DNA from 3 places in the Streptococcus sp. FSL R7-0248 genome. Region 2 is predicted to be linked to each of the others. Evidence: predicted binding sites of a transcription regulator. Region 2 holds the regulator's gene; each other region holds the start of a gene.
What was found. Region 2 encodes Rex, which represses fermentation and respiration genes when NADH is low (regulators of the CRP and FNR family bind a similar motif). Its sites were predicted from a motif close to TTGTGAANTANTTCACAA; they were not measured.
Positions count from the first base shown of each region.

Region 1 (3,282 bases), 940 kb from region 2:
AATGATGGTTTTCATGTCTATTTTTGTGTAAGCGCAAACATTTTCATTGACTTATCAATTTGATTAACTTATACTGTTATTAACAGGTATATACTAACATTAATCTTATGATTGTTAAGATTAATATAAAAAATGTTTTAGCTAAAATGTAACTCTTTAGATGGTTTGATTTTCCAAACAATCTAACTTTCCTCAATTTAGAAAGGGGGAGACATTATGCTTTGGGCTATTATTGTCGGAGGCTTTATAGGTTTTATTGCTGGTGGAATCACTAAAAAGGGAGGTTCCATGGGAATAATTGCCAATATCTTTGCAGGTTTAATTGGTTCATCTGTTGGACAGTCACTCTTCGGTTCTTGGGGACCTAGACTAGCTGGAATGGCCTTAGTTCCGTCAATTTTAGGGGCAGTTATTGTTGTTGCAGTAGTATCATTTTTCTTAGGGAAAAAAGAATAATTTTCAATATTTCGACAGGAAGACTCCAATCAACTAGCAAACTTAGTGCCGATAAATTAAAAAAGTGGTAAACATGGACTAGCTAATGGTTTATCAGCAAATAAAGATAACGTTAGTGAGGGTGTTCAAGCTGTTTATGACTCGACTTCAACACAAAAGCTATAATTTAACTTATCTTTTTATACTCAAAAATTTGAATGTATTGTTTAAGAGCGTTCATATTTAAAAATCTTTATGTCCAAAGGAGGATAATATTATGTCAGTAGAAGAAAAACTCAACCAAGCTAAAGGCGCATTTAAAGAAGGTGTCGGAAAATTAACTGGTGATAAAAAAACAGAAAAAGAAGGTGCTGCGGAAAAAGCAGTCTCAAAAGTGAAAGAAGTTGCCGAAGATGCCAAAGATGCTGTTGAAGGAGCTATCGAAGGTGTGAAAAATATGATTAAAAAGGACGATAAATAATTAAATAGTCAATTGATTTTTCACATAAAAGCTACAAAAGCTACTCTACAAAAAATAGAGTTGTCATATTCTACTCCTAATTACTCACTTATAAGATTACTTTCAAATAACTACAAATCGATATTCTTATAATATTATTCAGTTGAAAAATCAACTTTCTTTAGATTAATTCAAATTCCTTTTTAACTCCATATACATATTCTTTCTAATAGTAAAAGCACTCTAATTTCTATAGTTTTATCCAAGCTATAGACGCTAGAGTGTTTTTTATAACATTTTGAAGAATTATTTAATGATCGGGGAGATTTGTATTTATCTAGTGTCTATAAAAATCAGCAAAGTATAAGTGCTGACGTCATCCCGAATAGGGAATGGTAAACGCTTGCATTACTTGTGAATATTTTCACTACCTAAACATCACATTTTCAGTGAATTACTTGATTTTCATAAGTATTAGTTTTATAATCAAAGTATAGAAAACGCTTTCAAAAACATCTCCGAGTTTTTGTCCTACTTGAAGTGGTTCGGCTAACAGCCGACTTCCATTCTAGAAAGGAGTATTGTTTTGAGTCAATGTGATATTCTCATTATAGGGGCAGGTCCTGGTGGTTATGTTGCTGCTGAAGAAGCTGCCCGTTTAGGTAAAAAGGTAACTGTCATTGAGAAAAACTCCATAGGTGGCACCTGTTTGAACGTTGGCTGTATCCCATCCAAAGCCTATCTTGAACATGCCCATTGGCTATTAGCTGCTAAAGAAGCCTCTCAGTATGGAGTGACAGTTTTAAATGATAATCTTGATTTTCAAAAACTTGTTGCTCGCAAAGATCAAGTCGTAGCAACACTACAGTCTGGTATTCAATCAAGTTTTAAACAATTAGGGATCACCTATATTGAAGGTGAGGCAGCTTATATTTCTGATAAAACCTTCCAAGTTAATGGTGAAAGAGTCTCAGGTAAGTCTGTTATTTTGGCGACGGGGAGTCATCCATTTATTCCTCCTATTCCTGGTATTAACGATGTTGACTACTTGACAACAGATAACTTTTTCAACTTAAAGGAACTTCCTCAACGTTTGCTTATCATTGGTGGAGGTATTATTTCCGTTGAGTTAGCTTTTGCCATGGCTCCACTTGGTGTGGATGTGACAGTGATAGAGGTTGCACCAACAATTTTAGCAACTGAAGATGATGAAGCACGTTCCATTATTAGAGAAAAGATGGAACAACTTGGAATTACCATTCTGGAGGGAGTTAGCATAGATAGGGTTAAAGAAAATGCTGTAATTTTAGCAGATGGGAAGTCCTACTCTTATGATAACTTACTTGTAGCAACAGGGCGTAAGCCAAATATTGAGTTAGCCCAAATGATGGGCTTGGAGCTGACCGAAAAAGGCTTTATTAAGGTAGATAGTTATTACGAGTCATCTCAATCAGGTGTTTATGCGATTGGGGATTTGATTCCTGGATATATGTTAGCTCATGTTGCTAGTAGCGAGGGAATCAAAGCTGTTCGAGCCATTTGTCGTCAGGCTGAGGAACCGGTTGATAATTCAAGTGTTCCACGGTCGCTCTTTACAACACCAGAGATTGCTTCCTTTGGCTTGTCAGAAGAGGAGGCTGTACAACAAGGATATGATATATCAGTTGGTCAACTTCCTTATGTTTATAATGGTCGAGCCATTGCGTCTAATTCAGCAAAAGGTTTTGTTAAAATTGTCTCCGAAAAACGCTATCACCTACTATTAGGTGCCGTTATCGTTGGTCCACATGCAACTGATATTCTACAATCCTTGATTGTCTTGAAAGATGCTGAAGGAACACTTGATCAGCTTGATAAGACAATTTTTGCACATCCAACAATTTCTGAGTTGGTTCAGGAAGTTGCAAGACTGATTTTAAGGTCCTAAGGTCGATGGATAGGTTTAGCACAGCCATTCTCATTTTTCAATCTATATATCTGTCAATAATATTTGTTTTTTATAAAGCTCTCTATAGAAGGAGGAAACAATATGACACATTATCAAGAATTGCCACAAGCCCTAATGAAAGAAAAACATCAGGGACAAACCTTAACCAAGGAAGAAGTTAAGGTTCAAACTGCCCATGATCTTGGTGTGGAAAATGTTTCAAAAGAAGAGGCTAAATCCATGTATAAGACTATGTGGGATATTCGAAATTTTGAAGAAAATGCACGACATTTCTTTTCAATCGGTCAAATTCCAGGATTTGTTCACCTTTACTCAGGTGAGGAAGCTATTGCGACTGGGGTATGTGCTAACCTGACTGATAAAGACTACATTACTAGCACACATCGAGGACATGGACACTGTGTGGCTAAAGGTGGAGACCTTAAAAAAATGATGGCTG
Region 1 covers NZ_CP150201.1:674,158-677,439, forward strand. Annotated here, with positions in the region: gene NYE32_RS03365 (GlsB/YeaQ/YmgE family stress response membrane protein) at 217-456, shown strand; gene NYE32_RS03370 (CsbD family protein) at 713-916, shown strand; gene lpdA (dihydrolipoyl dehydrogenase) at 1,482-2,822, shown strand; gene NYE32_RS03380 (thiamine pyrophosphate-dependent dehydrogenase E1 component subunit alpha) at 2,925-3,282, shown strand, end outside.
Region 1: the regulator Rex is predicted to act here: its motif matches at 1,308-1,325, upstream of lpdA (dihydrolipoyl dehydrogenase).

Region 2 (3,282 bases):
AGTCATTACTGCCCAACAAATCGCTGATGCCTTACGTGACGATACCATTCTGGTTTCTGTTATGTATGCCAATAATGAGACTGGCCAATTGCTTCCTGTTAAGGAAATTGGTGACTTGCTTGCCAATCACCAAGCTACCTTCCACGTCGATGCCGTTCAGGTAGCAGGAAAGCTTCCTATTCACCCAGAGGAACTTGGAGCCGATTTTCTCTCTATTAGTGCCCATAAATTCCACGGACCTAAAGGTGTCGGCTTGCTCTATCATAACGATTTGCATTTTGACAACCTACTCCACGGTGGTGAGCAAGAAGAAAAACGCCGTGCCAGTACTGAAAATCTGGTCGGGATTGCAGGTATGACCGCTGCTTACAAGCATGCTAGTGACCACTACCAAGACAATTACCAACATGTTGAAAAGATTCGTCAGGCCTTTCTAGATTCCCTTACCATTCCTTATGAAATCAATGGTGGAGGACCTAGCCTACCTCACGTCATCAACATCAGTTTTCCTGATAAGGAAAACGGCCCTCTCTTAACCTTGTTAGACCTAGCAGGCTTTGCTGTCTCAACAGGTTCTGCTTGTACTGCTGGAACTGTTGATCCAAGTCATGTCATCCAGGCCCTCTATGGCAAGGATTCTGACAAGCTAAAAACAGCCATTCGCATTAGTTTATCAGAGGAAAATACCGCTGAAGAACTCCAGGCCCTAGCAGAAAAACTTAATCAAATCATAGGAGACTAACATGGCATTTGAAAAAAGCATTCATTTGACTGACTGTAAGTACCGTTACACCATCAGTCCTAATGTCAAAAAATTCACTCTACGTGATACGACTTTTGTGCAAAATAAAATCGGAAACTACGAGTTGCACCGCCTTCTCGAAAAAGTGCCTAACTCAGGCGAAGGTTTCCCACTCAAAATCACTATTAACAAAGACTTGACAGGCTTCAAATTGTCTATCACAGACAAATCTGGCCTTCGTAACGTTAATATCTTTAAAAATGAAGATCACCACATCTTGCAAGAAAAATTCTACTTCTTGATGCAGAGTTTGGTTGATCGTAACGTTTTCGAGCAAGAAGAAGTCTAAATTTTTTCTTACTACATATAAATAGCCTATCCATGTGATAGGTTTTTTATATCGCCTCATCTACACTATTTTGTTGCAATCTTCACAAACTTTTCTTAAAATATAAGAGAATCATACTAATTGAAGAAAGGAAAGCGATCAATGACATTTGAGAAAAACATCCCAAACGCCACTGCCAAACGTCTCTCTCTCTACTATCGTATTTTCAAGCGATTCCATCGTGAAAATATCGACAAAGCAAGCTCTAAACAAATTGCTGAAGCTATTGGGATTGACCCTGCCACTGTTCGTCGAGACTTCTCCTACTTTGGTGAGCTAGGTCGTCGTGGCTTTGGTTATGACGTGAACAAACTGATGACATTTTTCGCTGAACTCCTTAATGACAATGCGACTACCAAGGTACTCCTTGTAGGTGTTGGGAATGTCGGGCGTGCCCTCCTCCACTACCGTTTTCAAGAGCGTAATCGCATGCAGCTAGTCATGGCTTTTGATACAGACGATAACGAACTGGTTGGAACTCAAACTGAGGACAATATTCCTATCTATGGGATTTCCCAAATCAAGGACAAGGTTGCCCAAGAAGATATTAAAACAGCCATCCTGACAGTGCCGTCAGTCAAGGCCCAGGAGGTGGCTGATCTTTTGGTTGACGCTGGAATTGAAGGCATTCTCTGCTTCTCTCCGGTCAACCTCAATCTTCCACGCCACGTGGTGGTCCAATACGTAGACCTGACTAGCGAACTACAAACCCTACTCTATTTCATGAAAGAAGAAGAAAAATCAAGGAGAAACAATGACTAAACCAATTATCGGAATCACTGCCAATGTAAGGCCTAATCCAGCCCATGAAGACATCAAATGGTCCTATGCCCCATCTGGCTTTGTAGAAGGAGTTCAAAGAGCCGGTGGCCTAGCAATCCTACTACCAGTATCCGATCCTTCGGAAGCCAAGACCTACATCTCCATGATTGATAAGCTTATCCTGATCGGTGGGCAAAACGTTGACCCTAAATTCTACAACGAAGAGAACCATGCCAGTGAAGATGACTTCTTTCTCGAACGGGATATCTTTGAAATGGCACTCATCGAGGAAGCCACTAAGCAGAAGAAACCCATCTTTTCAATCTGTCGCGGTACCCAACTCATGAACGTCGCACTAGGTGGTAGCCTCCATCAAGATATTGAAAATCACTGGCAGGACAAGCCTTCTGATTACCTCTACCATGAGATGATTGTTGATGAGAACAGTAAGTTAGCAGAAATCTACGGACGTGGAACCTCTATCAACTCCTTCCACCATCAAAGTATCAAACACTTGGCCTCTGACCTTCGTGTCATTGCGCGTGATCCTGAGGACAACACAGTCGAAGCTGTTGAGTCAAATAGTCCAGACCTTCGCTTTCTTGGTGTACAGTGGCACCCAGAGCTTCTCCTAGACAAACGTGAAGAAGACCTCAAACTCTTTGAATACGTCGTTAACGAACTTTAAAAGCAACTGAGACTGCACTCAGTTGCTTTTCTCTTGTCTTTATCACATTGGTTCAACCTAAAGATCAAAATCTTCCCTCTCCTCGCGAAAGGAATAATAGGTTGATTTTCCAACAATCAGATGATCAAGCAAACAAATCCCTAAGTCGTCACAGGACCGCTTAATCTTTTGAGTAAAATCAATATCATTACGACTAGGATAGGCTTCCCCCGAAGGATGATTGTGAACCACAATCAAGGAAGTTGCCATCAGATGACAGGCATAATGTAAAATCTCACGTGGCTCAGCAATCGAACGACGGACCCCACCAATAAAGACCGTCTTTTGCTGAATAATACGGTTCTGCGTATCCAAATAGATAGCCACCAGATGCTCCTGAGGCTTGTCCCCAATATCCAACATCATACGACGAGCCACCTGCTGACTGGACATAATCTGCTCAGAACGAGACAACTCAGCCTTCTCAATCCGCTTAGCCAACTCCACCATAGCCTTGAGCTCAATAGACTTCACACGCCCAATACCAGGAATCTCCTGAAGCTCATTCAAGGACAAACGAGACAAATCCGCCAAACTCGTCATCCCTTTTAAAATACGGTTAGCCATAGATAGGACCGACTCAGACCTAGTCCCAGTTCGCAGCACTATCGCCAACAGCTCCTGGTCCGACAAAACCTCTGCTCCCTTCTGTAAGAGTCGCTC
Region 2 covers NZ_CP150201.1:1,614,562-1,617,843, forward strand. Annotated here, with positions in the region: gene NYE32_RS07225 (cysteine desulfurase family protein) at 1-742, shown strand, start outside; gene NYE32_RS07230 (DUF1831 domain-containing protein) at 744-1,091, shown strand; gene NYE32_RS07235 (redox-sensing transcriptional repressor Rex) at 1,233-1,892, shown strand; gene NYE32_RS07240 (gamma-glutamyl-gamma-aminobutyrate hydrolase family protein) at 1,885-2,580, shown strand; gene radC (DNA repair protein RadC) at 2,638-3,282, opposite strand, start outside.

Region 3 (3,282 bases), 480 kb from region 2:
TCCTCGTTATGAAATGCTTATGGATTTTCTCGAGCTATCTAAAGCAAAGAACGATTCTTTCTTTCATGATTATCCAGAATATGCTTCTTTCATCTGTGGGAGTCAGGTACAATTAGATATTTCAAAAACGTCCTATTTAAGAGTCTTAAATGCTTTTAACCAAATAGAGGGACCCAAGGCAGTATTATTGGCAAACTCTGAATTTTGGGGTTCCGATTGGGATTTAGCGCTTTCCCGTGATGTTTTCTGGGAGAATTCCATGCATGGTGTGTTTGAGGAAAATGCAGGAGTATTTCCTAAGGTATTTAAGAATGAAGATGACTATTTTTCTTACTTGTCTGAGACAGCCATTTTTACTGCTAAGCGTGGTGACGAAACTTACTATTTTGAACCAATACGCGCTAAAGACTATCTGAGTACGCCATCTATCAAAGCACACTCTATTCGTGGCGAAGTAGTCACTATTGAACCAAGTGAGGAAGATTTTAAGACTCACCGTTCTTATCAATTCCAAGATTTAACGACGCGAGGGACTATTGAGTTTCGCAGTGTTTGTACCCAACCTTTCTCATCAACCTTTGCGCCGGCAGCCTTTCACCTTGGTCTTTTAGTCAATTTGGTAAATCTAGAAAATATTTTGAATGACTCACCTTTTTTTGAAGCGTTTGACTATGATTACCCTAGAATTCGTCGTTTATTTTCTAAAAAAGATATTTCTGCTACAGACCTCAAAATGATTTTACCTTTGACAGAATCGTTATTGTCTTGTGCTGAGGATGGCTTAAAATCGCGTGGTTTTGGAGAAGAAGTTTACTTAGCTCCCCTTAGAGAGAAATTAGATAGGCTGAATAAGAGTTTAGATTAACCTTTGACAAGAGATATGATAGATAGTTTTTGCTAAAAAATTTAAAAAAAGTCGAAAAAGTATTGACGTCAGCAAACAATAAATGGTATTATATAATAGTTGTTTCGAAAGAGACAAGAGAAAGTTACTAAAAAACTTTCAAAAAAGTATTGACACGAGTTGTCAATCCTGATATAATAACTAATGTTGTTAGCGGAAATGGCGGAATTGGCAGACGCGCAGGACTAAGGATCCTGTGACCGCTTTAGGTCGTGAGGGTTCAAGTCCCTCTTTCCGCAGAGTAACCAGTCACATGACTGGTTTTTTTTGTATTAAAAAATCAAAACGCTTACAAATTGTAGAAAAGCTAGTTTTTTGAGTTCAATTGTGATAGAATAAACTTGTAAACGGGTTCAAACCCAAAAAAATATAGGAGGCCTTTATAATGGCAATCGTTTCAGCAGAAAAATTTGTCCAAGCAGCTCGTGATAATGGTTACGCAGTTGGTGGATTTAACACAAACAACCTTGAGTGGACTCAAGCTATCTTGCGTGCAGCAGAAGCTAAACAAGCTCCAGTACTTATCCAAACTTCTATGGGTGCAGCTAAGTACATGGGTGGTTACAAATTGTGTAAAGTCCTTATCGAAGAATTGGTTGAATCAATGGGTATCACTGTACCAGTTGCTATTCACCTTGACCACGGTCACTACAATGACGCTTTGGAATGTATCCGTGTAGGTTACACTTCAGTTATGTTTGACGGTTCACACCTTCCAGTTGAAGAAAACCTTGAAAAAGCAGCTAAAGTTGTTGAATTTGCACACGCTAACGGTGTATCAGTTGAAGCTGAAGTTGGTACAATCGGTGGTGAAGAAGATGGTATCATCGGTGATGGTGAATTGGCACCAATCGAAGATGCTAAAGCTATGGTTGCAACTGGTATCGACTTCCTTGCAGCAGGTATCGGTAACATCCACGGTCCTTACCCAGAAAACTGGAGCGGACTTCACCTTGACCACTTGCAAAAATTGACAGAAGCTGTTCCTAACTTCCCAATCGTATTGCACGGTGGATCAGGTATTCCTGATGATCAAATCCAAGAAGCTATCAAACTTGGTGTTGCTAAAGTTAACGTTAACACTGAATGTCAAATCGCATTTGCTAACGCAACACGTAAATTTGTTGCTGAATACGAAGCAAATGAAGCAGAATACGACAAGAAGAAACTCTTCGACCCACGTAAATTCTTGAAACCAGGTTTCGAAGCTATCACAGAAGCTGTTGAAGAACGTATCGACGTATTCGGTTCAGCAAACAAAGCTTAATTAGACTATATAAGCTTGAAATGAAAGGGTTTGTCCAATATGGACAAGCCTTTTTCTTATGTTTTGCCCCCATTTTTCCCCCGATTTCTAAATTTCAGTTCGTTTTGATTATAGATGTAGCGCAAACAAAGCGCTATTAGGCTATTAAAACAAGGTCCTTTCTGCGTTTTGTTTTTTGTACCCAAATAAATAGTTAGTATCTGCGAATCAATCTGTGATTGAGAGGAAACAAATTTTAAAGATTGGATATCACTTAGGTTGATAGATTCTATTTCCTAACTTTTTAAGATATGCTATAATATGAATATGTTTGATAATTATATTGTACCTGTATTTTTTGGTGGTGGAGCTCTTGCTCTACTAGGTTTAGTATTATTTGGTTGGGCCTTGCCTTCATTTTTGAAGGGTAAGTGGTCTTATTTGATTTCTTTGTTAGGTTTAGGTTTGGTTGTTTTTGCCTATTTTGATGCGGCGATTGTTATCACTTATAAAATCTGGCTTGGATTGCTAGGTGTCATCATGATTGGTTGGGGACTTCCTTTTAACAATCGCAAGGGACGCCGTGCGATGACTATTTTCTGGGCTGTCATGGCAATCGTTGTAGGTATTGCTGCTATTGCATTCACTATTGCTTATGGTGTCATTAACCGCCACTAACATGAAACTGTAAAACATGCTATAATAATGGCATGTTTTATTTTATGACCCTATCATTTATTATCATGCCTGCCTTGGGCTGCTTCTTAATAGGCTTGGCTTTTGCTAAATCAGATCGTTGGGAGTTTTCTTGGATATTATCCTTAATAGGTTTGGTGGCCTTTATTTCTTCTTTTTGGCATATAGCACGTGTAGATTTATGGTTTATGCTAAGTTATAGTGTTGGTCCTTTTTTGATGGGATTTGGTTTCTCCTGGGACCTAAGTAAGAAACGCCGTGGGCAGTTATTATTATTAGGGGTGTTTTTCCTTATCTTTTTTGTGATTCTGTACTATCTTATTGTGCGAATCCTGAATACAGCTGTTGTCTAAAGGAGGGCTGTTGTGATGTTGCTAGATTTAGAAGAGAAGACACGTGTGCTTGTAGAAGATATTGTTGAACGTTCCGCTATTGG
Region 3 covers NZ_CP150201.1:2,092,661-2,095,942, reverse strand. Annotated here, with positions in the region: gene NYE32_RS09685 (gamma-glutamylcysteine synthetase) at 1-865, shown strand, start outside; tRNA gene NYE32_RS09680 (tRNA-Leu) at 1,058-1,143, shown strand; gene NYE32_RS09675 (class II fructose-bisphosphate aldolase) at 1,290-2,171, shown strand; gene NYE32_RS09670 (hypothetical protein) at 2,472-2,828, shown strand; gene NYE32_RS09665 (hypothetical protein) at 2,861-3,199, shown strand; gene NYE32_RS09660 (TIGR01440 family protein) at 3,215-3,282, shown strand, end outside.
Region 3: the regulator Rex is predicted to act here: its motif matches at 1,230-1,247, upstream of NYE32_RS09675 (class II fructose-bisphosphate aldolase).